Regions from separate parts of the Rhizobium sp. 05N49 genome, predicted to be linked through region 1. Evidence: predicted binding sites of a transcription regulator. Region 1 holds the regulator's gene; each other region holds the start of a gene.
The links. Region 1 encodes PhoB, which activates phosphate uptake and scavenging genes when phosphate is short. Its sites were predicted from a motif close to TGTCATNNANCTGTCAT; they were not measured.
Positions count from the first base shown of each region.

Region 1 (7,794 bases):
TGCGCAAATATCGGGAGCAGTACGAATGACGAATATTGTTTCCCCCGTCGCCGGCGTCACCGTTTCCAAGGCGCCCGCGCGTCGCGATATCGGCATCAAGCGCCGCTATGCCGCCGAGCGCCGGTTCCAGGCCTATGGCATAGCAGCCATAGCGTTCGGCCTCATCTTCCTCTTCATCCTGCTCTGGACGGTCATCAGCAACGGCTATACGGCCTTCCAGCAGACGTCGATCACGCTGCCGATCGAGTTCGCCGAGAAGACGCTCGACCCGGACAACAAGCGTGCAACCGACCCCTCGGTGCTGGTCGCTGCCAACTATCCGGTTCTGCTGCGCGACGCGATCGTCAAGCAGCTCGGCATCAATGCATCGAGCCGTCCTGACGTGCGCGACGCATCCGCCATGCTGTCCAAGGGTGCGCCGATCCAGTTGCGCGACATGGTCGTTGCCGACCCGTCGATCATCGGCAAGACCGTCAATGTCACGGTGCTTGCAGATGCCAATATCGACAGTGCCAACAAAGGCCAGATCAACCTTTCGGTCGATGAGAAGAACCGCAAGGTCAACGACAAGCAGGTTGCCTGGATGAACGAGCTGAAGGCGAGCGGTGCTCTCCACAAGACGTTCAACACCGGCCTCTTCGTCAACGGCAATTCCAGCCGTCCGGAAGCAGCAGGTCTCGGCGTCGCCCTCATCGGCTCGCTCTACCTGATGCTCATCGTGCTTGCCCTTTCGTTGCCGATCGGCGTCGCTGCCTCGATCTACCTCGAGGAATTCGCGCCGAAGAACAAGCTGACGGATCTGATCGAGGTCAACATCAACAACCTCGCCGCCGTTCCGTCGATCGTCTACGGTCTGCTCGGATTGTCGGTCTTCATCAACTTCGCCGGCCTGCCGCGTTCGGCGTCGCTCGTCGGGGGCCTGGTGCTGACCCTGATGACGCTTCCGACGATCATCATCGCGACGCGTGCGGCGCTGCGCGCCGTACCGCCGTCGATCCGCTCGGCAGCCCTCGGCCTTGGCGCCTCGAAGATGCAGATGGTGTTCCACCATGTGCTGCCGCTTGCAATGCCCGGCATCCTGACCGGCACGATCATCGGCCTTGCCCACGCACTCGGCGAAACTGCGCCGCTGCTCCTGATCGGCATGGTCGCCTTCGTCGCCCAGGCGCCGGCCACTCCGCTCGATCCCTCCACGGCACTTCCGGTTCAGGTCTACATGTGGGCCAACGAAGCCGAGCGCGCATTCGTGGAAAGAACCTCGGGTGCCATCATCGTCCTGCTCCTGTTCCTGATCGTCATGAACATCGGAGCTATCCTCTTGCGTCGTCGCTTTGAGCGCCGCTGGTAAACGGAGTAAAGATCATGAACATGTTGACGGAAGCCGCAGTCGAGAAGGCGCTGGACCAGAAAATGAGCAACGTTCCGTATAAGATGATCGGTCAGGATGTCTCCGTTTATTACGGCGAGAAGCGTGCGCTTTTCGATGTCAATCTGAACATCCGCGAAAACACCGTGACCGCGCTGATCGGCCCCTCGGGCTGCGGCAAGTCCACCTTCCTGCGTTCGCTGAACCGCATGAACGACACGATCGACGGCTGCCGCGTGACCGGCAAGATCACGCTCGACACGGATGATATCTACGATCCCGATATCGACGTCGTCGAACTCCGCGCCCGCGTCGGCATGGTGTTCCAGAAGCCGAACCCGTTCCCGAAGACGATCTATGAAAACGTCTCCTACGGCCCGCGCATTCACGGTCTGGCAAAGTCCAAGGCCGACCTCGACCAGATCGTCGAGACCAGCCTGCAGCGCGCCGGCCTCTGGAACGAGGTCAAGGACCGCGTGCATGAATCCGGTACCGGCCTTTCCGGTGGTCAGCAGCAGCGTCTGTGCATCGCACGCGCTGTCGCCGTCAGCCCGGAAGTCATCCTGATGGACGAGCCCTGCTCGGCGCTCGACCCGATCGCGACTGCAAAGGTCGAAGAGCTGATCCACGAGCTGCGTGAAAACTACACGATCGTCATTGTGACGCATTCCATGCAGCAGGCCGCGCGCGTATCACAGCGTACGGCCATGTTCCACCTCGGCAACCTGGTCGAGGAAAACGATACTGACAAGATGTTCACCAATCCGGACGATCCGCGCACCCAGGACTATATCATGGGCCGGTTCGGCTGATTTTGGCAATGTGAAGCCTTCCCGATTTTCGAGGACAAAGCCCCATGGCATCGACACATATTTTTTCCGCCTATGACGACGATCTGAAGTTCCTGTCCCGGCGCATTTCCGAGATGGGTGGTCTTGCCGAACAGATGGGCGCCGACGCAATTCGCGCGCTGGTCAACGGTGACACCGCACTCGCTCAGAAGGTCATTTCCGACGACGTGATCCTCGATCACGCTGAACGCGAGATCAACGACAAGGCGATCGTCACGATCGCCCGCCGCCAGCCGATGGCCTCCGACCTTCGCGAGATCATGGGTTCGATCCGCATCGCCGCCGACCTCGAGCGCGTCGGCGATCTCGGCAAGAACACGGCAAAGCGCGTCATCGCGGTGCAGAGCACCGGCGTTCCGCGCAAGCTCGCCCGCGGTCTCGAGCATCTCTCCGAACTGGCGCTGGTCCAGCTTAAGGAAGTGCTCGACGTCTACACCAATCGCTCGGCCGACAAGGCCAAGTCCATCCGCGAGCGCGACGACGAGATCGACGCGATGTACACCTCGCTGTTCCGCGAACTCCTCACCTACATGATGGAAGATCCGCGCAACATCACGAGCTGCACGCATCTTCTCTTCTGCGCCAAGAACATCGAGCGCATCGGCGACCACGCGACCAACATCGCCGAGACGATCTACTACATGGCAACCGGCGCCCAGCCGGAGGGCGAGCGTCCGAAGGACGACAGCTCCAATACCGTTGGTGCGGTCACGGAGTAATCCGGACCTGCCGATTGCGTGCGCGCCCCGTCGGGGCGCGCAAGGGTCGCAGCCAATTCCGAGTCTTGCATGGTCCCTTGCTTAAATCACCCCCGGTTTAAGGATCATGCATTAGGAGACTGACACGCATGATCCCAAGAGTTGCAGTTGTTGAAGATGAAGAGGCGCTGAGCGTGCTTCTCCGCTACAACCTCGAAGCCGAAGGTTTCGAGGTGGATACGATCCTTCGTGGCGACGAAGCCGAAATCCGGCTTCAGGAGCGCACGCCGGACCTGCTCATCCTTGACTGGATGCTGCCGGGCGTTTCCGGCATCGAGCTCTGCCGCCGGCTGCGCATGCGGCCGGAAACCGAGCGCCTGCCGATCATCATGCTGACGGCGCGCGGTGAAGAGAGCGAGCGCGTTCGCGGTCTTTCGACCGGCGCGGACGACTATGTCGTCAAGCCCTTCTCCACGCCGGAACTCGTCGCCCGCGTCAAGGCGATGCTCCGACGCGCCCGTCCCGAGGTGCTCTCCACCGTTCTGAAATGTGGTGATATCGAGCTCGATCGCGAAACGCACCGCGTCCATCGCAAGAGCCGCGAAGTCCGCCTCGGCCCGACCGAATTCCGCCTGCTGGAATTCCTGATGTCCTCGCCGGGCCGCGTCTTCTCCCGCTCGCAGCTTCTCGACGGCGTCTGGGGCCATGATATTTACGTGGACGAGCGCACCGTCGACGTCCATGTCGGCCGCCTGCGCAAGGCGCTGAATTTCTCCAACATGCAGGATGTCATCCGCACCGTGCGCGGCGCGGGATATTCCATGGAAGCTTAAGCTTAATCCGAGTGATCGGAGGTCCAGACGGGTCGCTCGCTTGCCGGGCGGCCCGTTTGTCTATCTGGCACCCCTAGCTCCTTACGAAAGCCGACACCAGGCGCCGAAAGCGAACCTCGAAAGGATCTGCTTTTTACAGACGGATGCGCACAAGAATTCGATCAAGAGCCTTTTGCAGAGCCGCAGTGCCGCCAAACGCACGAAAGTCTTCGAGCACCTGTTCGTTCAATCCGCCCTTGGTCGAATGCTCGCCGATGAGTTCATCGAAACTCGCGACAGGTTTTGAACGGGCAGCATGGGCGAGGCCGGAAAACAATTGACGGAGGTAGGCGTCGCCAGCCGTTCCCGAGAGCCCCTTGCTCTGCAGCCAGGTCGACGTCGCGTCCAGGATGCCGAAATAGCTGGCCATCAGGCAGCTCGCCACCGCGAGAAGTTCGAACTCCTGCTTGTCTTCAACCTGGATCGCCGTTCCGAGCGCCGAAAAGAGGGTGTGGGAGACCTCGTCGGGCGGGTAGATCGCAGTCGCCCCCTGGAGATCGGCGACGAACGGAAGTGGAATTGCCAGGCTCAGGCGAACCGGCCGATCGATCCACGCCAGCAGTTGATCCATTGGCGTAGCCGCGACAAAGCTGATGACATGGTGGCCCGGCCGAAATCGAAGCGAGCGGATGACCTCCTCGGCAATTTGCGGCCTCACTGCCAAAAATACGAGATCGGAGCGGTCGAGAACATCCTGGTTGCCCACAGCGATAGACACATTCCCGTTTGCCGCCGCGAGCCGGGAGGCGACGCCTGCGTTACGAGGTGACAGCGCGATGGGTGCGTCGCGAAACGCTGTCTTGCCCAATCCGGTGACGACAGCCTCGGTAATCGTGCCCGCCCCGACGAACCCCATTGTCATCCGCTTTGGATCGATCTCCATTGGCACCCCCAAGCGACTATGTGCGCCGTGCTACTCGACCAGAATACCGCATCTGTATCAGAATATCGCGCTACAGCGCTATGACCCACCGGTCCATGCCAGCCCTGGGGCTGAAACGCATCGATGGTCTTGGCCACATAAGTTCGTATTGTCAGGCAGGTGGATGCAGGCAGAGATCGGCCTTCCGCAGATCGTGGTCAGGAACCGTTTTCCGCCGTTCCTGTGCCGGCTAAAAAATCACCCCTCCGCGCAAGGCGAGGAGGGGTGATGATACATCGCGTCTGTTGGAAGATCGCGGATTAGGCGACCCGGACAGCCTTGCGGCGTTCGCTCACCGGCTGATAGGCGAGACGCTGGTGGTAGTTGCAATAGGGCGATGAATCCGGGGAGTCGCAGCCGCAGAAGTAGAAATCGTCCTTCAGCGGATCGCCGACCGGCCACTTGCAGGTGCGCTCCGTCAGTTCCGTCAGGCCGAGGCGGCGCGAAATAGGCACGACCACGTTTTTGGCCGGCACGTATTCCATTTCCTCGACCGTTTCGATCTCGATCTCTTCCTTCAGCATCGTTGCGCCCTGCTGGCGCGTCACGGTGCGGGTGGCGATGCGAGATGCATAGTTCGGGGCGCGGGGCGCAGAGGTGTTGCGCTTGGGCGCACGCGCCGTGGTTGCGGTTCCGCCGGCCTTGGCGCGGCCGGGAAGACTGAGCCGGTGAACCTTGCCGATAACAGCGTTTCTACTTACTCCGCCAAGTTGCGCAGCGATCTGGCTGGCACTCAGTCCCTCCGACCAAAGCTTCTTGAGCTTTTCGACACGCTCGTCTGTCCAGTTCATGCCCTGTCTCCACCTTTCGCGTTGGTGATGGCAGAATCCCTCACCGTTGCCTCGGAAGCCTCCGAAGCAAGAAACGCCTGATCAATTTTGGTGACTAGTTCCGCCGCATGCAGTCTAGTAATTGAACTTTAACCTAGTGTGAGCCTGACTCTGTGACAAGAGTCGCAGGAATCCGATGAATCCGAATTCGTAGTTTTCCCCAACTTGCTTCCCGGGAGAGTCATTTCTGCAACATTAGCTGTTGATAGACCTGTAATGCGGATTGCAGGCTTGACGCATGCGCTAAATCCTCAGTTTTGTTGACATTGCAGTGCGAAAAGTAAATAGTGCTTCAGGCCGCCGAAAGGCGGCATTTTTAATTTTTCGGACCTGGTTTTCTTAGCCGGAGTCCGTTGCCTCAGAGCCTGATTGAAGGAGATCGCGCCATGGCTGAAGCCTCGCCGCTTTATGATACCTATTCTCGTGCCCCGCTGCGGTTCGAGCGAGGTGAAGGCGTCTGGCTGATCACCGAAACCGGCGAGCGATATCTGGATTTTGGCGCGGGCGTTGCCGTCACCTCTGTCGGACACGGCAATCCGCATGTCGTGGCTGCTCTCAGGGATCAGGCTGACAAGGTCTGGCACCTCTCCAACGTCTATGAGATCCCCGGCCAGGAGAAGCTTGCCAACCGCCTGACCGGGGCCACCTTCGCCGACAAGGTGTTCTTCACCAATTCCGGCGCCGAGGCGCTCGAATGCGCCATCAAGACGGCGCGCCGCTACCAGTTCTCCAAGGGTCATCCGGAACGTTTCCATATCATCACCTTCGAAGGCGCCTTCCACGGCCGCACGCTGGCGACGATCGCAGCCGGCGGCCAGGAAAAATATCTCGAAGGTTTCGGCCCCAAGACCCCCGGTTTCGACCAGGTTCCTTTCGGCGATGTCGAGGCGGTACGTGCCGCGATTACCGACAAGACGGCCGGCATCCTCATCGAACCCGTGCAGGGTGAAGGTGGCGTGCGCCCGGTGACGCCTGAATTCATGAAGGCGCTCCGCCAGCTCTGCGATGAGCATGGTCTGCTCCTCATTCTCGATGAAGTTCAGACCGGCGTCGGCCGCACCGGCAAGCTCTTCGCCCATGAATGGTCGGGTGTCACGCCCGATATCATGGCTGTTGCGAAGGGCATCGGCGGCGGCTTCCCGCTCGGCGCCTGCCTCGCGACCGCAGAAGCAGCCTCCGGCATGAAGGCCGGCACGCATGGTTCCACCTATGGCGGCAATCCGCTGGCCATGGCCGTCGGCAACGCGGTTCTCGATGTCATCCTTGCCGAGGGCTTCCTGCAGCACGTGCGCGATGTCACCCTGGTCTTCCGTCAGGGCCTTGCCTCGCTCAAGGATCGTTATCCTGATGTGATCGAAGATATCAGGGGCGAAGGTCTGCTGCTCGGCGTCAAGGCTGCCATCCCCTCGGCGGAACTGCTGAAGGAAATTCGCGCAGCACACCTTCTGGCGATCCCGGCGGGCGACAATGTCATCCGCCTGCTGCCGCCGCTGGTCGTAACCGCCGAGGAGGCGCGCGAGGGGCTTTCCCGTCTCGAACGCGCTGCCGAAAGCATCCGTGCCGCCAAGGTCAAGAAGACCGCTTGATAGGACATTGCCCCGCCCGCTGGCGGGCGTAGCAGGTAACGAACAATGGCTTCCCCCAAACACTTTCTCGATCTCTCCGCAGTCACCGCTTCCGACCTCAGAACCATCATGGACGATGCCAAGGTGCGAAAGCAGGCATTCAAGGCCGGTTCCGCCGACAAGCCGCTCGCCGGCAAGATGCTGGCCATGATCTTCGAGAAACCGTCGACCCGCACCCGCGTCTCCTTCGACGTCGGCATGCGCCAGCTCGGCGGCGAGACGCTGTTCCTGTCGGGTACTGAAATGCAGCTCGGCCGCGCCGAGACCATCGGCGACACGGCCAAGGTCCTGTCGCGCTATGTCGATGCCATCATGATCCGTACGACCGAGCACAGCCGGATGCTGGAGCTAGCCGAGCATGCCACGGTGCCCGTTATCAACGCCCTGACCGATGACACCCATCCCTGCCAGATCATGGCTGATATCATGACCTTCGAAGAGCATCGCGGCCCGATCAAGGGCAAGACGATCGCCTGGACCGGCGACGGCAACAACGTGCTGCATTCCCTCGTGGAAGGGGCTGCCCGTTTCGGCTACCGCATGAACATGGCGGTACCCCTTGGTTCCGAGCCGAAGGATCACTATCTGAACTGGGCCCGCAATGAGGGCGCCGAAATCATGCTTTACCAT
Region 1 covers NZ_JBFTME010000002.1:477,893-485,686, forward strand. Annotated here, with positions in the region: gene pstC (phosphate ABC transporter permease subunit PstC) at 1-29, shown strand, start outside; gene pstA (phosphate ABC transporter permease PstA) at 26-1,348, shown strand; gene pstB (phosphate ABC transporter ATP-binding protein PstB) at 1,363-2,178, shown strand; gene phoU (phosphate signaling complex protein PhoU) at 2,223-2,936, shown strand; gene phoB (phosphate regulon transcriptional regulator PhoB) at 3,065-3,748, shown strand; gene AC1DF8_RS06590 (pyrroline-5-carboxylate reductase) at 3,882-4,670, opposite strand; gene AC1DF8_RS06595 (GcrA family cell cycle regulator) at 4,970-5,500, opposite strand; gene AC1DF8_RS06600 (acetylornithine transaminase) at 5,926-7,125, shown strand; gene argF (ornithine carbamoyltransferase) at 7,171-7,794, shown strand, end outside.

Region 2 (7,794 bases), on a different contig from region 1:
GGCGTGATGTAGCCGCCGTCCTCATGCTTGTCGATGACGAGGCAGCCCGGCGCTTCGCGCAGGATATCGCGGGCCTGATCTGCGGTGATCTCGTTTTCGAATTCGATGTTGACCGATTCCGAATGACCGATGAAGACGGGAACGCGCACCGCAGTGCAGGTCACCTTGATCTTCGGATCGAGCATCTTCTTCGTTTCAGCCAGAACCTTCCATTCTTCCTTCGTGTAGCCGTCTTCCATGAAGACGTCGATGTGCGGAATGACGTTGAAGGCTATGCGCTTGGTGAACTTCTTGTTCTCGATCGGATCGGCAACGAAGACGGCACGCGTCTGGTTGAAGAGCTCGTCCATGCCTTCCTTGCCGGCGCCGGAGACCGACTGATAGGTCGAGACGACGACACGCTTGATCTTGGCGAAGTCATGCAGCGGCTTCAGCGCGACGACGAGCTGGGCGGTCGAGCAGTTCGGATTGGCAATGATGTTGCGCTTCGTGAAGAGCGAGATCGCGTCCGGATTTACTTCCGGAACGATCAGCGGCACGTCGGCGTCGTAGCGCCAGGCCGAGGAATTGTCGATGACGACGCAGCCCTGCTGGCCGATCTTCGGGGAGACGCGCTTGGAAACCTCGCCGCCGGCCGACATCAGGCAGATATCGGTGTCAGAGAAATCGTAATTCTCCAGATTGGAGACCTTCAGCGTCCGGTCGCCATAGGAAACCTCGAGGCCCTGGGAGCGGGAGGAGGCGAGTGCTACGACTTCATCGGCTGGGAAACCGCGCTCGGAGAGAATGTTGAGCATTTCCCGCCCGACATTTCCGGTGGCTCCGGCAACTGCAACTTTGAAACCCATTTCTCAAGCTCTCTTTCTCTTCTCTCCTCTTGTCCGGTGAGGGGGAAGCGCGACATCATCGCGACTTCCTGTCCCCGGCCGGGCCGGGGAGAGAGCGGCAGGCCAGAGACGTCAGACGGTTTTCGTCGTCGTTTTGGCCTTGGTTTTGGAAGAAACCGGAACGGAAAAATCCAGCCCGGCACTTCCTGCCAGGTTATTGCGCTCAGCGATGGCATGCTCGTGGCGAACCATGGATATTCCTTTTCCGTCGTTGCTCTTAAAACGTTTTCCACAGGAGTCAAGGTTTTTGCGTATGTGGCGAGCGGAGGAGAGGGGGTTGCCATGCTGCGGCGTTTTGTCATCCCTCTGTCATTGCCGAGGGGTATCCCCGACCCGTTGTGATGACTGCAACGAAAAACGGGGGTTTTTCCATGCGTATGCTTCTCGCCGCTTTTGCGGCCACCACGATTCTGGCCGGTGCTGCTCAAGCAGCTTCGATCTATCCGCTTGATCGTGCTACGATTCTGGCCGGTTCACCGTTCGACTTCAAGGTCGAGCTTTCCAAGCAGGTCAAGCCGGAAGACGTGAAGATCACGGTCAATGGCCAGGATTACAAGACTGTCCTCGGGGGCGAGGCACAGTTCGTCGAGCTGGAAAAGGGCAAGGAAGACAAGGCTCTCGGTTCAGCTCTCCTGCTGCGCGGCCTGAAGATTGCCGCTCCGGGCACCTACAAGGTTGAAGTCGCCGCCGGCGACGAAAAGAAGGCGGTGACCTGGGAGGTTTTCGGCACTTCCGCACAGCCGAAAGCCAAGAACATCATTTTCTTCCTCGGTGATGGTCTTTCCGTTGCTCACCGCACCGCCGCTCGTATCATGTCCAAGGGCATGACTGAAGGCAAGGCGAACGGCCGCCTGAACATGGACGATCTCGATCATATGGCCTTTATCGGCACGTCCGCCACCGATTCGGTTACCACCGACAGCGCCAATACGATGTCGGCCTACATGACCGGCCATAAGGGCGCCATCAACTCGCTCGGCGTCTATGCCGACAGGACACTCGACACGCTGGACGACCCGCGCGTCGAAACTTTCGGCGAAGCCCTGCGTCGCCAGACCTCGAAGTCGATCGGCGTCGTCACGACCTCGGAACTTCAGGACGCGACGCCGGCCGCCGTCGTTTCCCATACGCGTCGCCGCGACGACAAAGCCGAAATCACCGGCATGCTCTTCGACGTGAAGCCGGATGTCATCCTCGGTGGCGGCTCGGCCTACTTCCTGCCGCAGGCGACTGCCGGCTCGAAGCGCAAGGACGACAAGGACTACGTCAAGATGTTCCAGGACGCCGGCTATAAGCTCGCGATCGACAAGACGGAACTCGCCGCTGCTGCCAGCACTAACGAAGGCAAGATCCTCGGCCTGTTCCACACTGGCAACATGGATACGACGCTTGACCGCGAATTCCTGAAGAAGGGCACTGTCGGCAAATTCCCGGCCCAGCCCGGCCTTGTTGAAATGACCAAGGTCGCGCTCGACAAGCTCTCGAAGAATCCCGAAGGCTTCTTCCTGATGGTCGAAGCTGCCAACATCGACAAGATGTCACATCCTCTCGATGGCGAGCGCGCTGCCATCGATACGATCGAATTTGACAAGGCCGTCGGTCTGGCGAAGGAATTCGCCGCCAGCAATCCCGACACGCTGATCGTCGTCACCGGTGACCATACGCACGGCATCACGATCGTCGGCACGATCGACGATACGATTGAAGGTACGGAGATGCGAGAGAAGGTCGCTGGCCGCAGCTTCACCAACTATGTCGATGCCAACAATGACGGCTATCCCGACAGCGTTGACGTCTCCAAACGTCTCGCCCTGTTCGTCAGTAACTATCCCGACCACTACGAAACTTTCCGCCCGAAGCTGGATAACCCATACACTCCGGCCATCCAGAACGAGAAGAAGGATTACGTCGCCAACGAAGCCTACAAGGATGTTCCTGGCGCCGTCTTCGTTCCGGGTAACCTGCCGAAGAGTGCGGCCACCGGCGCCCATACCGTCGATGACGTTGTCCTGCAGTCGACCGGCCCCGGATCGGAGGGCTTCAAGGGCTATATGGAACAGAGCGACGTCTACCGCGTTCTCGCCGACGCTTTTGCGCTCGGCGCCAAGCAGACGAACTAAGCACCTGTGTCCCAGGCCGCTTGCCGGCCTGGGACTTTTCATCGATCCTCATCCCGGTCGCTATGCGGCCGGGTATCCGTTTCTGGAGACCGCTATGGAAAGGCTCGCTTTGCTGAATCTCAGCCGCCGTCGCCTCATGGGCGTCATGGCCGCGGTTCCCTTCGCCGTCGCCCGGCCTGTGATTGCCGATGATTCCTTGATCAGCTTCGATGAACTCTACGGAAAATTTGGTGTGCTTGGTCTCGAATTTTCCGACAAGGTAAAGCGCCTTGCTGGCAAGGAAATCAGTATCAAGGGCTTCATGGCGCCGCCGTTAAAGGCTGAGGCGCAATTCTTCGTACTTACGGAGATACCGATGTCACTCTGCCCCTTCTGCTCTTCCGACGCAGACTGGCCGGACAATATCGTCGTCGTTTATCTCGGCGAGAAGCAGACCTTCGTACAGCCGAGCCAGACTATCGAAGTGCGTGGCACGCTCGAGTTCGGGTCGTGGAAGGACCCGGAAACCGGCTTTGTAAGCCTGCTGCGTATCCGCCAGGCCGAATATTCCAGCGTCTGAGCATCGATGCTAGCTCTTGAAATCGAACAATTGGCCATGACGTTTCCTGGCCTTTCGGCACCTGCGCTCGCCGTCGATCATCTGTCGATCGCTGCGGGCAGCCGTGTCGTGGTTACCGGCGCCTCGGGATCCGGCAAAAGTACCTTCGTCAATATCGTCACCGGACTGGAGAGGGTTTGCGAGGGCCGTGTCCGCTGGAACGGTGAGAATATTGCTGCGCTCTCCGAAAGTCGCCGTGACCGCTTTCGGGCTGCCAATATCGGGTTGGTCATGCAGGAATTTCACCTTTTCCCCGGTCTGTCCGCTGTCGAAAATGTGCTGTTGCCTGCGCGTCTCGCGCGTGCCGCGACGTCGACGATAATCGAGCGCGCCCACGATCTCCTCCACACTGTCGGTCTTGAGCGCGCCGCACAGAGGATCGAAACCATGTCGCGTGGCGAAATGCAGCGTGTGGCGATTGCCCGGGCGCTGCTGCGCAAACCCGGTGTCATCGTCGCCGACGAACCGACCGCGAGCCTCGATGCCGAAAGCGGCGATGCCGTCGGTGATCTGCTGCTCGATCTTGCCATGGCTGAAGGCAGTACCCTGATCGTCGTGTCGCACGATCCCCGCCTCGCCACTCGTTTCGACCGACGCCTGACGTTTCGTTCCGGCCGCATTATCGACGATTCCGCGATCAAGGGAGCGGCCGCATGATCCGCTTCATCCTTGCCGATCTGCGCCGTTTATGGGCCGGCTCTCTCGTTGTCGTGCTGCTCGTGGCGCTTGCGACCGCGCTCGGCGTTTCCGTCATCCTGCAGGAAAGGGCTCTTCGTCTCGGCAGTGCGCGGGCGGCTGACAAGTTCGATCTCGTCATCGGCGCGGGCGGCAGCGAGACCCAGCTCGTGCTCTCGTCCGTTTTCCTGCAGCCGTCCGCGCTGCCGCTAATGTCCGGCGACGTCCTGGCAAAACTTTCTGCCGATCCGCGCGTCGAATGGGCTGCCCCCGTTGGTTTCGGCGATTCCTTCTCAGGCTATCCGATCATCGGCACGACGACAGCGTTGACGGAAACGATTTCCGGCGGCTTTTCCGAAGGTCAAGGTTTCGCCAGCGAGGGCGAGGCTGTCATCGGCTCGAGCGTTAGCCTGGCTATCGGCAGCGAGATCAAACCGATGCACGGCACGATCGAAACCGGCGGCCATACGCATACGGAACTTGCCTATCGCGTAATCGGGCGCCTACGACCGACAGGCACAGCATGGGACCGGGCCATTCTCGTTCCGATCCAAGCCGTCTGGCATATTCATGGGCTGGAAGCGGGCGAAGAGCACGACCATGACCACGCCGCCGCGGAAGGCGCTCATGAGGAAGCCGACCATCATGCGGAGGCTGAAACCCATGCCGGCCTGAACGAGAACTGGACTGGGGAAACACCCGGTCTTCCGGCCATCCTCGTCAAGCCGAAGACGATTGCCGATGCCTACAAACTGCGGCAGGACTATCGTAATGGCACGACGATTGCCGTCTTTCCCGGCGAAGTCTTGACCAATCTTTATGCGACGCTCGGTGATGCCAAGCAGATTCTTGTTGCCGTTGCCTCTGGTGCGCAGGTGCTGGTCGCAGCCTCGCTGATCCTTGTGACTGTCATCCATATCGGCCAGCGCCGCAGGCAGATCGGTGCGCTGCGTGCCTTCGGTGCTCCCCGCAGTGCCATATTCGGTATTGTCTGGCTGGAGTTCTTTATTCTTGTTGCCGCTGGGGTCGGGCTTGGTTTTACACTCGGCTACGGTGCCGCGCTCATTCTTTCCGGCTTCTTCTCGCAAAGCAGTGGCGTCAACCTGCCCGTCGGCTTCGCCCGTGAAGACGGAGCGCTTGCTATAATGCTTCTTGCCTTCGCCACTGTCCTCGCCGCCTTGCCGGCGGTGCTCGCCTATCGGCAGTCTCCGGCCCAGGCTTTGCGGGGGTGAGCATTGCGGCGGGCCTGTTCCGCCATGCTGTGACCATCCATGCACAAAAATTAGACTAAAGTCATAATCCCAAAGCATCCCTCTTTCTGACTCGTCTTTTCTGTCAAACTCTCGTCAGGCGTGTCGTGGCCAGGGGTATGCTTCGAGGAGAGTAGGCCGCGACCGTTGCTCATCACTCTGTGGAGGACAGACAATGGCAAATGTCGCAAGCGTCGACGGTGCGAAAGCCGGTCCGATGACGGGCGAGGAGAAGAAGGTCATCTTCGCCTCGTCGCTCGGCACGGTTTTCGAATGGTATGATTTCTATCTATATGGTTCGCTCGCCACCTATATCGGCGCGACCTATTTTACCCAGTATCCGGAAGCAACGCGCAACATCTTCACGCTGCTCGCTTTCGCTGCGGGTTTCCTGGTGCGCCCATTCGGCGCGCTGGTCTTCGGCCGTCTCGGCGACCTCGTCGGCCGCAAATACACCTTCCTGATGACCATTCTCATCATGGGCTTCTCGACCTTCCTGGTCGGCATCCTGCCGGGCGCGGCCTCGATCGGCATTGCCGCTCCGATCATCCTGATCGGCTTGCGTCTGCTGCAGGGTCTGGCACTCGGCGGTGAATATGGCGGTGCGGCGACTTATGTTGCCGAACACGCGCCGAACGGCCGTCGCGGTTATTTCACGTCCTGGATCCAGACGACGGCAACGCTCGGTCTCTTCCTGTCGCTGATCGTCATCGTCTCGGTCCAGTCGATCATGGGACCAACTGCCTTCGCCGCCTGGGGCTGGCGTATTCCGTTCCTTGTCTCCGTCGTCCTGCTCGGCATCTCCGTCTGGATCCGGTTGAAGATGAACGAGTCGCCCGCCTTCCAGCGCATGAAGGCCGAAGGCAAGGCATCGAAGGCGCCGTTGACGGAAGCCTTTGGTCAGTGGCGGAATGCCAAGATCGCGCTGATTGCGCTTTTTGGTGCCACCATGGGTCAGGCGGTGGTCTGGTATGGCGGGCAGTTCTATGCCTTGTTCTTCCTGCAGAACGTGCTGAAGGTCGATCTTCAGTCGGCCAATATCATGGTCGCCATCGCACTCTTCCTTGGCACTCCGTTCTTCGTCATCTTCGGCGGACTGTCGGACAAGATCGGCCGCAAGCCGATCATCATGGCGGGTCTTCTAATTGCAGCGGTCACCTACTTCCCGCTGTTCAAGGCGATGACTTATACGGCAAACCCGGCCCTTTACGAGGCGCAGGCGACGATCCGGGCAACGGTTACGGCCGATCCGGCGGATTGCAAATTCCAGTTCAATCCGACCGGTACGTCGAAATTCACCAGCTCCTGCGACATCGCAACGGCGTTCCTGACCAAGAACTCTGTGCCTTATGACGTGGTGCCGGGTCCGGCCGGCCAGCCTGCAACCGTGAAGGTCGGTGACGATACGATCACCAGCTACGACTCCGTTGCAGCCGGTGCTGATGCGGCCAAGACCGGTGCCGCGTTCGAAAAGGGTGTCAATCTTGCCCTTCATGATGCTGGCTACCCGCTGAAGCGCGGCGCTGCCAAGGTTGCCGATGCCAAGCTCGATGCCTTCATCGCTGCCAATCCGGAGCTCACCCTCAATGCCGATGCGATACGTGCCGGCCAGAAGGAAACGCTGCCGGCCGACAAACTCGTTGCCGGCAAGCTGCTGACGGCGGATGAAGCAAAAAGCGTGACGGATATGGCGGTCTACACGATCCCCGGTGCCGGTTCGTTCGCGATGACGGCCGATCCTGCCCGCGTCAACTGGGTGGGGACGATCGCCATCCTCTTCGTGCTCGTGTTCTACGTGACGATGGTCTACGGCCCGATCGCGGCACTACTGGTCGAGCTCTTCCCGACCCGCATCCGCTATACCGGCATGTCGCTACCCTATCATATCGGCAACGGCTGGTTCGGCGGTCTGCTGCCTGCTACGGCCTTCGCGATGAGTGCTGCCGCCGGCAACATCTATTATGGCCTCTGGTATCCGATCGTCTTCGCAGCGATCACGCTGGTCATCGGTATTCTGTTCCTGCCGGAAACCAAGAACCGCGATATTCACGCAATGGATTGAGACGCGGTGGATATCCTGAAATCAAAGACCCGGCGCCCGAAAGGCGCCGGGTTTTTCATGTGTCATTTTCTCATGCGCATCTCTTATGCGTCCGGGAAGTATCGCTTGGACATCGGCCAGCCGTCCGGCGCGAGCCTGAAAAGCAGGCCGTAGCGGGCATAGACGATCGCCGTCAGCAGCGAGAACCAGGCGCCGAAGGCGA
Region 2 covers NZ_JBFTME010000003.1:392,681-400,474, reverse strand. Annotated here, with positions in the region: gene AC1DF8_RS09185 (aspartate-semialdehyde dehydrogenase) at 1-848, opposite strand, end outside; gene AC1DF8_RS09180 (hypothetical protein) at 960-1,142, opposite strand; gene AC1DF8_RS09175 (alkaline phosphatase) at 1,259-3,007, shown strand; gene AC1DF8_RS09170 (hypothetical protein) at 3,102-3,566, shown strand; gene AC1DF8_RS09165 (ABC transporter ATP-binding protein) at 3,573-4,262, shown strand; gene AC1DF8_RS09160 (ABC transporter permease) at 4,259-5,512, shown strand; gene AC1DF8_RS09155 (MFS transporter) at 5,706-7,592, shown strand; gene lpxE (lipid A 1-phosphatase LpxE) at 7,676-7,794, opposite strand, start outside.
Region 2: a site for PhoB is predicted at 1,184-1,200, ahead of AC1DF8_RS09175 (alkaline phosphatase). Genes of this name have one in related genera too.

Region 3 (7,794 bases), on a different contig from region 1:
GATCCATACCGTTGCCGAGCATCATTTCGCCTTGAACGAGCTGCTCGTGCGACATGGCAGAAAAATCGGTCCGGTCGAGATAACGCTGGCCAAGACTGCCGATCAGCCGCTCGCCGTAATAGGTGAGAAGGATGCTCATCAGCTCGCTGGATTTGCGCATCAACACGGGATCATGGATCCTCGACGAAAGCGACTCGACGAGTCCAAGCTGCTTCAATCCAGCCTGCCCATAGATATGAACGGGGTTGCCGCCTTTGCCGTAATAGCCGCGATCGACTGCCGATCGTGCCGCAACGATACGACTATAAGCGAGACGGAGATTGGAAAGCTGCGACTGCAGACCGACATCCATTGCTCCAGCGGCTGGAAGACTTGCGTTGAAACGCGCGAGTTCGCTATCGAGTGAGTTTCGCCTTTCGATCATCGACGCCCTGGTGATCTCATCGCGATCGTTGATATAGGCTCGCGTCGCGACGAGTTCCGCTAGGATCTCATTGGCCGCAATCGATCCCCCGCGAGCAAGAACATCGGCAAAGAGATGGTCATTTTCGAGCGCGTGGTATTGCATGAGCGAGGAGCGGATCAACACGACGCCTTCGACAATCATGAAGACGAAGGGCAGCAGAATGGCGGCGAGCACAGCCCTTCTGATATTCTTGAATTTCACCGCTTCGAAATTCATGTTTAATCCACGTCCAGCTGCTCCTCGTAGGCGAGCTTAGTGGAATATCTTAAAAAACCGATAAAGCGGTCTATCCCTAGATTTCGGGACGGACGAAATCGAGTGTCTCAGAATCCATCACCCAGAGTTCGCCGGTCGAGATGTCGAACCAGGCACCATGAAGCTCCAGCTTGCCCTCTTCCTCGAGCGTCTTGATTTCAGGGAAAGATCTGAGATTGTTGATTGAATTGCGAATGGACACCCGCTCCAGCGCAGTCTGTCGTTCGCCTGGCGTCATGATGTCGTTGCTGCCGATCTGCTCGGCGGCAGGGCGCACGAGCGACATCCAGCGGCCGATGAAATCGCCGGGCGACAATGGCTCGGCATCGGGGTCGAGTGCCGCGCGGATACCGCCGCAGCGGCCGTGGCCCATGACGACGATATTCTTGACCTTCAACGCCTGCACGGCAAATTCAAGCGCTGCCGAGGTAGAGTGGAAATGGCCGTCTGGCTCATAGGGCGGCACCAGGTTGGCGACGTTACGAATGACGAAGAGTTCACCTGGCCCGGCATCGAAGATCAGTTCGGGCGCCGCGCGGGAGTCGGAACAGGCAATCATGAGCGTTGTCGGACTTTGCCCATTTTCCGCAAGTTGCCGATACCTGTCGCGGGCATCGGCATAGCGCCCACTCATGAAGTTGCGATAACCGTCCAGGAGGGAGTTGGGAAATCTCGTCATGCTCTTGGATTAGCGCGCGCGCGAGCCAAGATCAACTGCTGCGCTGCAAAAGCATCAGCCCTATTTTTTCCGCCGTTGCGCAGGATGGAAGAGATGACGCATCTGCACCATCGCCATGGGCGTCAAGAGGCTGGAGGCATCGCTTGCCAGCATCAGTTCGTTACTGCCGCGCTTGACGGCGCGCGCCAGCACTTCGAACACGCTGGCGGTCGCCAACTGCAGCGCCCTCTCATCCTCCATCCCCGAGAGCAGACGAGAGAGGAACAGAGCGGCCAGCAGATCTCCGAGACCGTTGGGCGGGTTCTCGACGACACGATGTTCTGCAAGCAGAGCATGCTTACCGGAGAGATAAAGATTGCCCGTGCCGCCCGCCATCATCGGCACCGCCGATGTGACCAGCATGCGCGAGGGACCGAGCGAAAGGGCGGCCTCCATGACCGCGTTGTTGTCGTCAAGGGCGGCGCCCGACAGCCAGGCAAGTTCGTATCGGTTGGGCGTGGCGAGCGAAGCAAGTGGTATCAGGTGATCACGGATCGCCTCGGCTGTGGCTTCCGGCACGTAGAGGCCGCCAAGATCGCCCATGACGGGATCGCAGACATAGAGCAGTTCCGGATTCCTCTCGCGCAACGACGCAACGAGCTTCGCGACGGAACGGGCTTGGGCCGCGTTTCCGAAATAGCCCGACAGGACGGCCTTGACCTCACCGATCCACGGCGCGCGGATGAGATCATCGATCGCGGCCTCGAAATCGGCCTCGGCGAAAGTAAGCCGTGTCGAACGGCCATGGCCTGGATGCCAGGGCAACACGATCGTCGGTAGCGCCCAGACCTGATGGCCGAGCGTTTCCAGCGCGAAGACCGCGGCACGGTTTCCGACCGACCCACGCACGACATGGCTGGAGATGACGATGACTGCGCCCGCTGCGTTTTCCGACATGGCATCCGGTTCCGAATTTCGACCGCCGTTGATGATCTTTTTGACGAGGCGCTGTCAACCATTCTTCATGCGAGCGTGGAAATGTGCGGCGGGACGGAAAAGCGGGATAAAGTGATTTTACCGTCCGTCGGCATGAAACGACCCAAAAACTTTCGAAATCTCTCGTAAGCATAGCCAAAAAAGCACGAAAACGACTTTTCGAGGCCCTCTTTTAGAGATTCTTTCGAAGAACCTTCTGCTAACTTGCCCACATCAAAACAATCGGGGGGATGATCCATGGCCGCCAGAAACAATCCGAAACGGGAAAAGCAGATCGAGAGCGCGCGCAAGATCGCAGCCGCGACCGGTGAGCCCCATCTCGATCCCGAAATCCTATTCGGCCGCGCAAGCGGCGACGACCTCGAACTCTACACACCGGAAATGCTTGCGCTTTCCGCCGTACACTCGGCAGCCGAAATCGCCGCCTGGAGCGGCAAGACACCGCGTGTCAGCATCGACACGGTCGCCGATGTCACCCCCGATGGCATCGCAGTCTCCATCCTTTCGGTGACGGATCACAACAAGCCCTTCCTGTATGAATCCGTCATGGGCGAGGTGACCAGCACTTATCGCGACATCTGCATGGCAGTTCATCCGATCCTGATCCTGGAGGACGGCAAGGCCCCGGAACTCTATTCCGCTGATGTAGCGAGCGACCCGGCTAAGCGCGTTAGCCACATCCAGCTCCACGTTTCGCCGCTCAGCCCCTCTCAGGCCGCCGACCTGATCAAGCGGATCAAGGCAGTGCTCGAGCAAGTGGAACTTGCCGTTTCCGATTGGAAGCCGATGCTCGCCCGCGTCGATGAGGTGATTTCAGAGCTCTCGAACTATAGCGCCAGCCGCAAGAAGGTCGACCGCGACGAAGCGATCGCCTTCCTGACCTGGCTGCGCGACGAGAACTTCACTTTCCTCGGTATGCGAGACTATGTTTATTCCGGCAAAGGCCCGGATGCGAATGTCGAACGCGACAAGGGAACGGGTCTCGGCATTCTCTCCAATCCCGAAGTTCTCGTTCTGCGCACCGGCAAGGACGCCGTGACGACCACGCCGGAAATCCTTGCATTCCTCGACGGTCCAGACTTCCTGATCGTCACCAAGGCCAATGTGAAATCCATAGTCCATCGCCGCGCCTATATGGACTATGTCGGCGTCAAGCGCTTCGACTCCCAGGGGAATGTGACAGGCGAGTTGCGCATTGTCGGCCTCTTCACCTCGACTGCCTACACCTCCTCGGCATCTGAAATTCCGCTGCTGCGCTCCAAGATCGAGAAGGTGAAGGAGCATTTCGGCTTCGACCCGATGAGCCATTCCGGCCGCATGCTCGACAATACGCTGGAATCCTACCCCCGCGATGATCTCTTCCAGATCGATACCCCGCTGCTTGCGACCTTCGCCGAGCAGATCAACGATCTCGCCGATCGCCCGCGCGTACGCGTGCTGCCCCGCATCGACCATTTCGACCGCTTCGTCTCCGTCATCGTCTTCGTGCCGCGAGAGGAATATGACTCGATCGTGCGAGAGCGCATCGGCACTTATCTGAAGACTGTCTATGATGGCCGCGTTTCCGCCTACTATCCGGCCTTTCCGGAAGGCGGTGTCGCACGCGTTCACTTCATCATCGGCCGCTCGGGCGGCAAGACGCCGCGCATCCATCAGGCCAAGCTCGAGGAGACGATCCGCCAGATCACCGCGCGCTGGGACAGCCGTTTCGAGATGCTCGCCGGCCCCAAGGCGCCGAAGCTCGGCGTCAGCAACGCCTTCCAGGAAGCCTTCACGCCGGATGAAGCGGTCGGCGATCTGCCCGACATCACCGCATGCGCCGCAGGCGAGCCGATCCGCATCGAATTCTACTATCGCCAGGACGACGAACGCGGCCGCATCCTGTCGCTGAAGATCTTCCATAGCGGAGAGCAGCTGCCGCTGTCGCGCCGCGTGCCTCTCCTCGAAAACCTCGGCTTCAACGTCCTGAGCGAACGGACCTTCGATATCGAAGTTCCGACCGCCGACGGCGCGATCAACATCGTCGTGCTGCACGACATGGAACTCGAGGCCCGCAGCAGTGCGGACATTGACCTCGCACGTTTTGGCGCACCGCTCGAAGAAGCCTTCGTCGCAGCCTTCAGCGACACGATCGACAATGACAGCTTCAACGGGCTGATCCTGTCGGCCGGCCTCTCGGCTCGCGAGGTGAATGTGCTGCGCGCCTATGCGCGCTACCTGCGCCAGGCCGGCATCGCCTATTCGCAGGATTATATCGCAACCACCCTCGACAAATATCCTGCGATCGCCGCTTCGATCTTCCGCTTGTTCCACGACACGCTCGACACAAAGCTATCGGAAAAGGCACGTATCAAGAAACTCGCCGAACTGCATCAGGCAATCGAAGCCGAGCTTGCCGACGTGCCGAGCCTGGATGACGACCGTATCCTGCGCCGCTATGTCAATATCGTCGATGCAACGCTGCGCACCAATTATTTCCAGCGCAATGCCGATGGAACACCGAAGGCGATGCTCGCCTTCAAGCTTGACCCGCACCTGGTGGATGGCTTGCCGGAACCCAGGCCCTTCCGTGAAATCTTCGTCTATGGCGTCGAGGTCGAAGGCGTACATCTGCGCTTCGGCCGCGTCGCCCGTGGCGGCCTGCGCTGGTCGGACCGCGCCGAGGACTACCGCACCGAAGTTCTGGGCCTCGTCAAGGCGCAGCAGGTCAAGAACGCCGTGATCGTGCCCGTCGGCGCCAAAGGTGGTTTCTATCCCAAGAAACTCCCGGTCGGTGGCAGCCGCGAAGAGCTCTTCAACGCAGGTCGTGAAGCCTACAAAACCTATATCCGCACGCTGCTTTCCATCACCGACAACATCTCCGGCGCCGATATCGTCCCGCCTGACAATACGGTGCGCCTGGATGGCGATGACCCCTATTTCGTCGTCGCCGCGGACAAGGGCACGGCAACCTTTTCCGACACCGCCAATGCGCTTGCTCAGGAAGCAGGCTTCTGGCTGGACGACGCCTTCGCCTCTGGCGGCTCCGCCGGCTACGACCACAAGAAGATGGGCATCACCGCGCGCGGCGCCTGGGAAACCGTAAAGCGCCACTTCCGCGAGATGGATATCGACATCCAGACGACCCCCTTTACGGTGGCCGGCGTGGGCGACATGTCGGGCGACGTTTTCGGCAACGGCATGCTGCTCTCGCCGAAGATCCGGCTGGTCGCCGCTTTCGATCACCGCGATATCGTCATCGACCCCGATCCCGATATGGAAAAAACCCTCGCCGAGCGCCAGCGCCTGTTCAACCTGCCGCGCTCGAGCTGGCAGGACTTCGACAAGTCCGTGCTCTCGAAAGGTGCCATTATCATTTCGCGCTCGGCAAAGTCGGTTACGCTGACGCCGGAGGCCGTGGCCACAATCGGCATCGACAAGGCTGTCGCCACGCCCTTCGAAATCATGACCGCGATCCTGAAAAGCCCCGTCGACCTGCTCTGGTTCGGTGGCATCGGGACTTATGTAAAGGCGGCATCCGAGACCGATACCGACGTCGGCGATCGTGCCAACGATCCGATCCGCATTACGGCCGACGAAGTGCGCGCCAAAGTGATCGGGGAGGGCGCCAATCTCGGCGTCACGCAGAAAGGCCGAATTGCCTACGGCCTGAAGGGCGGACGCAGCAATTCCGACGCCATCGACAACTCGGCCGGCGTCAATACTTCCGACGTCGAGGTCAATATCAAGATCGCGCTGGCGAACGCTATGCACGAACAGCGGCTCAGCCGCACCAAACGTGACCAGCTTCTCGGCAGCATGACCGATGAGGTGGCTGCGCTCGTACTGCGCAACAACTACCTCCAGTCCCTGGCAATCTCGCTGACAGCCCGCAAGGGAACGGCAAACGGCCTTGAACTCGGCCGCTTCATGAGCGTCCTGGAGGCGTCGGGACAGCTGAACCGCAAGGTCGAAACGCTTCCCGACGACGCCTCGCTGTCCGAGCGCTACACTGCCGGCCGGCCACTGACACGCCCCGAGATCGGCGTGCTGCTCTCCTATGCCAAGATCGTACTCTTCGATGCACTGATCGCCAGCGAACTGCCTGACGATCCCTATTTCGTCGACACGCTCTTCCATTACTTCCCGGCGAAGATGCAGAAGTCCAACGCATCCGATATCGACAGCCACCGGCTGAAGCGGGAAATCGTCGCGACGGTGCTCGCAAACGAGGCGATCAACCGCGGCGGGCCGGGCTTTGCCGTCAGCATGATGGATGCGACCGCAGCATCTGCTCCGGAAGTCGTGCGCGCCGCGATCGTTGCCCGCGACGGCTTCGATCTCAACCGGCTTTGGGCCGAAACGGATGCCCTGGACAACAAGGTTTCCGGCCAAATCCAGAACCGCATCTATGAAGAGATCGGCAACAGCTTCACGGTGCTGACGCGCCTGCTGCTAAAGACCGGCATGACCAAGGGCGACATGGCCGAGATCATTAGCCGGCTTCAGGCGACGCTGAAGAAACTCAAGCCTTCCTTCGCCGATCAGGCCGCAGCCGACGTCGCCGCGCGCCAGGAGGAATACCAACAGGCCGGTCTGCCGGAAAAACTGGCGGCCGAAATCGCGGCTCTGCCCACCTTCGCTCTGGTACCGGAGATCATGCAGATCGCCGCTCGCACCGGCGAGGCGCTGCCGCGCGCAGCCGAAAACTACTTTGCTGTCACCCAGACTTTCCGTGTCGGCCGGCTGCTGGCTGCGGGCAACCGCATCATCACCTCCGACCACTATGAAAACCTCGCTCTTGCCCGCAGTATCGACCAGATCGCCAGCGCCCGTCGCGATATCGTGATCTCCGCGCTTTCCGATCACGGCAAGGAAAAGCAGCCGGTCCAGGCCTGGCATGCGCAGGACAGGGTGCGCATCAACCGCATCGTCGAGGAGCTTGCAAGCCTCAGCGATGGAGCCGATCCGAACCTCGCCCGCATCACTGTTGCCGCAGGCATCCTCACCGATCTTGCGCGCGACCGGGCGAGATGAGACAGTCCGCCCCAAAAAGGAGCGGACGTTTGAATCGCATAGACTGGACAGGAACGCAGCCGCCGAAAGCCACGGAGAAGGGCATATGGGGCTGGATGCTCTTTGATTGGGCAGCCCAGCCGTTCTTCACCGTAGTGACGACTTTCATTTTTGGCCCCTACTTCGTCTCGCGGCTGACGTCCGATCCGGTCGCCGCGCAGACGATGTGGAGCAACATGGCGACGATCTCCTCTATTATCATCGCCATCCTGTCCCCCATCCTAGGCTCCATCGCCGACCAGTCCGGTGCGCGCAAACCCTGGATCGCCTTCTTCGCGGTCATCAAGATCGTCAGCCTCTGCTGCCTCTGGTTTGCTGCTCCGGGCTCGCCGATCATCTATCCCGTCATCTTCATGATCCTCGC
Region 3 covers NZ_JBFTME010000003.1:402,658-410,451, forward strand. Annotated here, with positions in the region: gene AC1DF8_RS09195 (GGDEF domain-containing protein) at 1-667, opposite strand, end outside; gene AC1DF8_RS09200 (carbonic anhydrase) at 759-1,400, opposite strand; gene pdxY (pyridoxal kinase PdxY) at 1,461-2,336, opposite strand; gene AC1DF8_RS09210 (NAD-glutamate dehydrogenase) at 2,613-7,391, shown strand; gene AC1DF8_RS09215 (MFS transporter) at 7,388-7,794, shown strand, end outside.
Region 3: a site for PhoB is predicted at 2,389-2,405, ahead of AC1DF8_RS09210 (NAD-glutamate dehydrogenase). Genes of this name have one in related genera too.

Region 4 (7,794 bases), on a different contig from region 1:
GTTCCCCACACCGGCCTCGCGTCGGCCAACCTGGCGATTTCCGAATGAACTGCCGATTGCCGGTGAGCCGGCGGATGTCTATGCAAGCATGAAAAAAGCACATGAGGCTTTGGCGGCATCGACCTATCCGAAGCTCCTCTTTGCTGGAGATCCGGGTGCGCTCATTCCGTTGGCGGTTGCCGAGGATCTTGCGAGACGTCTGCACAATTGCCGGCTGGTGAAGCTGGGGTCTGGCCTGCACTATCTACAGGAGGACCACCCAGAAATCATCGGCGAGACCGTTGCCCAGTTTGTCGCCGAAATCGAGGCCGAAAGCCTCGTCGCCTGAGGACTGCCATAGCCTGCAGCGATTGGAGAACGAAGCACGATCTCCGGCTTCGTTCTCTTCTTTAGCTATATCGGCTAAACAGTTGCCTAATGTGCTCTTTTAGCCGGCCGAACGGTGCGTTGTTCGATCCGCCCCGCAATGGAGAAAATCAACACTTCTACATCGGCGTCGATCGTCGACCCATCCAGCAGCCGGACGACATCATCTATCCCCGATACCGGATGGCCGGCGATTGCAAGCAGATAGTCGCCTTCACGAAGGCCAGCTATCGCGGCAGGGCCACCATCTTCGACGCGGCGCAGGCGGACCGTTGTCCGTTGCGGAAGGCCGGCTTCAAGCGCAATGCGCCGATGCAGATCAACCGTATCGGCGGCGATACCGATATATCCGCGGCGGACCTCGCCGAAACGCAGGATTTCGGACACGACATGTTTGGCGGTGTTCGAGGCGACTGCAAAAGCGATGCTCTGTGCGCCCTGTATCACTGCGGTATTGACGCCGATGACCTCACCAGACGAAGAGACCAGCGGACCGCCGGAATTGCCGGGGTTAAGCGCCGCATCCGTCTGGATGATATCTTCCATCAGGCGACCGCTCGCGGCGCGCATCGAGCGTCCGAGGGCAGAAACGACGCCGGCAGTGACGGTCCATTCGAAGCCAAGCGGATTGCCGATGGCGACAGCAATATGCCCGCGCTTCAGTTTCTTCGAGTCGGCAAGCTGCGCCCAGGCGCCGGACCAGTCGTTGGCCCGGATCAATGCAAGGTCGGTATCTTCATCCCGGCCAAGCACCCGGCCCTCGACGACTGTACCGTCAGGTGTCTTGATGGTGACAGCTTTCGCATCGCCGACGACGTGATTGTTGGTAACGATGAGACCGTCGGGCGAGATGGCAAAGCCGGAACCATGCCCTGCTCGTCCGCCAATGCGCTCGATACGGCTGACCGCCGGACCGACCATGTCGACGGTATTCGACACCGTTTCGGAATAGGCATCCAGCAGCCCGGCGTCTGACGACGGCTGAATGTCACGATCAATGAATCCCATGAAATCTCCTCCGACGCGTGAGGCGTCGATGTTGAGGACCGGCAGCGACTGCTGATGGCAAAGGGCTGTCGTTCGACAGGTGAACAATGGAGATATCAGGTGAGATTGATGTGCCCGTCTTTCAAGAGCCGCGATTTCAGGACGCGGCAAGGTAAGAGGCCGCGACCCCGCAGGCGGCCAGCGCTGCCGCGCCGGCATCAAGGCCTCTGACCATGGCATCGATGTAGCCACCGGCAAAATAATCGCCCGCTCCTGTCGTGTCGCGTGCAGGAGGCGCTGGCGGCACCTCGATGATGATCGAACTTCGTTGACTGACGATCTCGATTGGTTGCATGCCACTCGTCAGCACGAGAGTTTCAAGTCGCGGCGCGGCGATTTCCGAAGCTGCCTGCCAGGCCGTTTGCGCTGTTCCCTTCACGTCCGAGCGCGAGGCGATCAAAACATTCGCGGGCCGGCGTTCGGCCGAGAGCGGATATTGCGAAACCACCACGTCGAAATCTTCCAATTGCCTGAGGGCAGCCGGGCTCATTACCCGTGCATTGAGATAGACAAGCGACGCATCGATCGGCGGTAAGTTATCTATGCCCGGTCGCCGCCGGCCCGCCGGCGCGATGATGGTGCGCTCGCCGTTGGGATCGACGAGGATATCGACGGGTGCTGTCTCCCCGGGTACAACATCGATGAAATCGGTGTTGAAACCGCGCTTTCCGAGATCCTTCAGATAGCTGCGTCCTCTATCGTCATCGCTAAGGCTGGTGACCAGAACCACCTCATGGCCGAGATCGAGCAGGGCCAGGCCGGTATGGAAGCCGCCGCCGCCGTAACGCTCCTCGATCGACTGGCAAGAGAGCCTCCCACCCGGCACGAGCGGCCGGTCGAGCCGCCAGATCCGGTCGACATTGGCATTGCCGACCACCATTATCCTTGCCATTCCAACTCCCTCGTCGCGATATTCCGGCCTTACCGGGCGCTGTCGTTCTTGCCGATGATCTTGCCGCGCAGCCATGCGGAGGAGAGATCGATAGCATATACGACGGCGACGATCAGGAAGATGATCGTCCAGGCCTCCGGCCAGCGATAGGCGGCAATGCGGTCCGCCAGCAGGAAGCCGATTCCCCCGGCGCCGACAATGCCGAGAATGGTGCCGGAGCGGGTGTTGGATTCGAAATTATAGAGCATGATCGACAGGATGACCGGCATCGCCTGAGGCATGATGGCAAGGCGGATGGTTTGCAGCGGCCCGCCGCCCGATGCCAGAACACCGTCGACAGGTTTGCGCGAGGTATTTTCGATCGCTTCTGAAAAGAGCTTGGCGAAAGTGCCGATTTCCGAAACGGCGATCGCGAAGACACCGGGAAGCGGGCCGAGGCCGAAGGCGCGGATGAAGATCAGCGCGAGCACGATCTGTTCGACGGCGCGCAATGCATCGAAGCCGCGGCGGGTCGATAGCCGCACCCAGCCGAGCGGCATGATGTTCTTCGCGCCGAGAAAGGCGAGCGGAAAAGCGGCGAGCGCGCCGAGCAGCGTTCCGAGGAACGCCATCGAAATCGTCTGGCCGAGGCCAACCAGAACGTCGCTCCATTCCTGCCAGGTCGTCCAGACGTAGGGCGGGAACATGAACGAGAAGATCGTGCCGAGCCGCGTCAGGCCGTTCAGGATGCGGGCTGGCGAAAAGTCGAAGAGATAGAGGCCTGCAAGCAAGGGCAGGACCAAGGCGGCAGCGCCTGCATAACGCATAAGCCGCACGCGCGGCGGCACCGTGAATGCATCTGGCACCCGCTGTCGCACTCCGGAAGAAGAAATGTCGATCATGTCAGATGCTCCGGCTTTCGATACCGATGATGCGGTGACGCAGCTTCTCGCTCAGGAAATCGATGACGACGACGGTGAGAAGGATGATGACGAATAGCGCCGAGAGATCGGTATATTCCTGAAGCGACATGGCGGTGCGGATTTCCTGGCCGAGACCGCCGGCACCGACATAGCCGATGATCGAGGAGGAGCGCACATTGATCTCGAAACGCAGCAGCGTGTAACTGATGATGTTCGGGATCACCTGCGGCACAACGCCATAACGCATCTGCTGGAACCAGGTGCCGCCGGAAGCCTTGACGTTCTCTAGCGGCCGCATGTCGATATTCTCGTTCACTTCAGAATAGAGCTTGCCGAGCGAGCCCGTCGCATGCGTGGCGATTGCCAGTACGCCTGCAAGCGGCCCGACGCCGAAGCAGAAGACGTAGATCAGTGCCCAGACGATATCGGGAACGGTGCGGATGACCTCCAGATAACGACGTGAAGCGATCAGCAGAAAGCCATTGGGGCTGAGGTTGCGGGCCGCCGGGAAACTCAGGATAAAGGCTCCGACGACTCCGAAAAACGTCGCCACATAGGCGATCAGGATCGTTTCCCCAAGCAGTTCCAGCCAGACCGGCCAGCGCCAGAACCATTCGGCAAGATCGGCGCCGAGCGTCTCGATGCGAAGGTGCGGCAGCGTCTTGTAGAGATATTCGCCGAGACGGGGCAGGGAGGCCCACAGTTTCCAGGTGGTGATGCGCTCGCCCGAGGGGAGGTTGACCTCGGTCATGTCGAAAAAGCCGCCCGTCCAGGCCGTCAGCAAGACGGCGGCGGCAAAAAGCGTCGCCGAAACAAGCTGGACGGTTTTGGCGCGGCTGCGGATGCGACGGTAGTCGGCCTCGAACCGGCGGATGGTGATGGAAGCGGATGCGATCGTCATGTCTGATCCCGGTCGTGGAAGCGCCGGAGGGCGCGGCGCTCCCGTTGCTTGGCGTGGATGGCGGATATCAGCCGTTGCGACGCTGCTTCTTCAGCCAGTCGCGCATGTCGACGATCCACTGGTAGCGCTGGTGGTCGACATCGACGTAACCCTTCGAGGTGGAGTTATCGCCGCCGCTCATTTCCTTGAAAGCCTCAGGCGCCTTTTCCGGCGTGGCCTTCACCACAGCCTTGACGTCAGCGATCATGTCGGCTGGCAGGTTGGTGCGGGTGGTGAAGGGACCGTTGGTAATCTCCGGCGACTGCCAGATGCGGCAGATCTCGCCCTTCGGGATCATACCCTTCGATTCCATACGCTGCGGGATGCCGCTGATGTCGTTGTTGACATAGGTTGCGGCCGCATCGAACTGCTTATTGGCGACGGCCATGACGCCGGTTTCGTGGGCGCCGGAGAAGGGGATTGCCGAGAAGAAGGTCTTCGGATCATAGCCCTGCTTGACGAGGTTGTAGTAGGGAACGGCATAGCCTGAGGTCGAATCCGGATCGGCGAAGGCGAGAACCTTGCCCTTGAGGTCCTCGACGGATTTATAGCCGGAATCGCAGCGAACGGTGATGACCGAATAGTAGCCGGTCGAGCCGTCCTGTTCCTGACCGGCGAGCAGCGGTTCAACGCCGCCGTTCGTTTCGGTATAGGCGGCGGCATAGGCCGAGGAGCCGAGGAACGCAAATTCGATCTGATCGGAAGCGAGCGCCTGGATGACACCGTCATAATTGCCGGCGGTGAAGATTTCGACCTTCACGCCGAGTTCCTTTTCCAGATACTGCTGGAAGCCCACGCGGCGTGCGATGCGGTCCTTTTCGTTCTCGCCCGAGAGAACGCCGAGGCGGATCGTCTTGTACTTGTCTTTCCAACCTTCAGCATGGGCCTGGCTGGAAAGGGCGAGCGCAGCCGTTACGGCCGCAAGCATGAGGACGTTTTTCATTCCAACTCTCCTGTTGCAAAAAAGCCGCGGCCTTGGGGCCACGGGCGAAACTCACACCGCCTGGTAGACCTTTTCCTTCGCGGTTCGACCTGTGTTGAATGAGGTGGACGTCACTGCCTCGTCGATCTCTGCATCGAAATCGTCGGTGCCGTAGATTTCGCGGACTCGTTCCTGGGTCAGGTCCGCTGGTGCGCCGTCGAAGCGCACCCGTCCGGCCCGCATGGCGATGATGCGTTCGCAATAGTTCCGGGCCGTATCGAGCGTATGAAGATTGACGAGAACGGTAATGCCGTCCTCTCGGTTGATCTTGCGCAGCGCCTCCATGACACGTGTCGCATTGGCCGGATCGAGCGACGCGATCGGCTCGTCGGCAAGCATGATCTTCGGCTTCTGGACCAACGCCTTGGCGATGGCGACACGCTGCTGTTGTCCGCCGGACAAGGTGCCGGCTCGCTGCAGCGCCTGCGGCACAAGATCGAGCCGGTCGAGCGCACTGATCGCCATTTCCTTTTCTTCATCCGTGAAGYGGCGCAGCATCGATGAGAGGAAGCCGTGTTGGGCAACGCGGCCAATCAGCACGTTGGTCAGCACATCCATGCGCTCGACCAGATTGAACTGCTGGAACACCATCGCGCAGGATGCGCGCCACAGACGCAACTCGCGGCCGCGCAGCTTGGTGATATCCTTGCCCTCGAACATGATCGTACCGGATGTCGGGTCGAGCAGACGATTGATCAGCCGGAGCAATGTCGATTTCCCGGCGCCGCTGCGCCCGATAATGCCGACCATCTGTCCGGCATCGATCGACAGATTTACATCGTCGACCGCCTGTGTTTGACCGAATTTCTTCTTGAGGGAATGAAGTTCAAGCACCGGAAGGTCTCCGCTTGCCAGAAACGTCAAAGACGAAACTGAATTATATTTAATTTCAACCTATGAAACTAAATATAGCATTTCAGTGTGACGGTTTTATTAAGTAATTATCCAATAATTACGAGTATTTATGCGGATTTTATCAAGCAATACATCCGGAATTTCCGGATGTATTTTGTGAGAAATGAAGCTATCCGCTGTCGGAGGCGGCGGCCTTATCAGGCAGCCTGTTGGAATCGCAAAACAATTCCGTCGGAATAGACCTGCCTGCCTTTGGAGAAGGTGGCGCGCACACGCGGCAGGCGGCCGCGTTCGGCGATCACCAGATCGGCACGCAGCCCGGTCTCGATCGCGCCGCGATCCTCGAGGCCGAGTGCACGGGCCGGATTGGCGCTGACGAGGGCAACGGAAGCGGGCAGTCCGCCGGCTCCGGCCTCTGCCAGTGCGATTACCGCCGGCAGCATGGCCGAGGGGTGATAATCGCTGGCAAGAATATCAAGAATGCCGCGTTCATAGGCTTCGCGGGCCGAGAGATTGCCGGAGTAGGAAAGGCCGCGAAGAGCATTCGGCGCGCCCATTGCGGTTGCCAGCCCGAACTTGCGCGCTTCCTGCGCGGCTGCCATCGTCACCGGAAACTCGCTGATGCGCGCGCCCAGTCCCTCGACGATAGCCACCTTTTCGATACTGTCGTCATCGTGGGAGGCGATGATGACGCCATGGTCGCGCGCCGTGGCGGCGATCCCCTGCAGATTGTCGACCGCATCGCCGTTCTGGGCGCGGTTTTCCATGCGTTGCTGAACACGCTGGGCAGCCTGTTCGAGGGTGATCTTGTTGTTGCGCGCAATCGTTTCGATGTGACGTTCGAMATCGCGGTATTGGCCCTGGCCCGGCGTGTGATCCATCAGCGAGACGAGATCGAGGGCGCCGGCGCGCAGCAGATCTTCAATGACGGCGCGGGCATGGGTGAAGGTGATTTCGAAGCGCGCATGAACCCTGTGATCGATCAGGAGATCGTTCTTCCTAAGTTCGACCAAGGTCTGGATGATCGAGCGCGAATGTTCTTCCGAGCGGATGTGGCCGTAGCTGCTGTTGGCGTGGAAGGAAAGCGCGGCATAGGCTGTGGTGATACCATTGCCGGCGAGCTTCTTGTCGAGTTCGAAAATGCCGAGTTCCAGGGGAAAGCGCACATTCGGGCGCGGCTCGATTTCGCGCTCGATCATGTCGCCATGCATATCGATGAAGCCGGGAAGCAGAAGCCTGCCGTCGCCGGAAATATCGGCTGCGGCCACTGGTTCTTCGCTGATCTCTGCGATGATACCGTCTTCGATCCTGACTGCGCCGCGCGGTATGACCCTATCGCGCAGCACGATTTCGAAATCACTCAGCCACATCTTCTGCTCCATCCTGGATCTGTCGTGTTTGAAGGCTGATTTCGCGGTCGATGAGATCCGCGACATCGTCGGGGTGGTGAAAGACGCCGATCATTGCGACGCCAGCGGCTTTCAGCTCGGCGAGGCGGGCAACGAGTGCGCGACGCGCATTCTTGTCGAGCGAGGCGGTTGGCTCGTCGAGAAAGAGAAGTCGTTGCGGGAGGATGAGCGCGCGAGCCAGGTTGACCTTCTGCTGCTCGCCGCCGGAGAAGGTTGACGGATAGGCGGCCCAGAGCCCTCGCTTCACGCCGAAGGCGGAGAGCCACCGGCGGGCCTCTTCGATCGCCTCGTCGTACGGCCGGCCGGCGAGGCGCAGCGGTTCGGCGACCAGTTCTTCGGCCGCCACGCGCGGGCGGGCCTGCAGGAATTGCGTCACGAAGCCGATCTCGCGCTTGCGCAAC
Region 4 covers NZ_JBFTME010000015.1:84,988-92,781, forward strand. Annotated here, with positions in the region: gene AC1DF8_RS25840 (haloalkane dehalogenase) at 1-328, shown strand, start outside; gene AC1DF8_RS25845 (S1C family serine protease) at 415-1,374, opposite strand; gene AC1DF8_RS25850 (PfkB family carbohydrate kinase) at 1,511-2,305, opposite strand; gene phnE (phosphonate ABC transporter, permease protein PhnE) at 2,335-3,186, opposite strand; gene phnE (phosphonate ABC transporter, permease protein PhnE) at 3,188-4,108, opposite strand; gene phnD (phosphonate ABC transporter substrate-binding protein) at 4,176-5,090, opposite strand; gene phnC (phosphonate ABC transporter ATP-binding protein) at 5,142-5,963, opposite strand; gene AC1DF8_RS25875 (alpha-D-ribose 1-methylphosphonate 5-triphosphate diphosphatase) at 6,182-7,354, opposite strand; gene AC1DF8_RS25880 (phosphonate C-P lyase system protein PhnL) at 7,341-7,794, opposite strand, start outside.
Region 4: a site for PhoB is predicted at 6,051-6,067, ahead of phnC (phosphonate ABC transporter ATP-binding protein). Genes of this name have one in related genera too.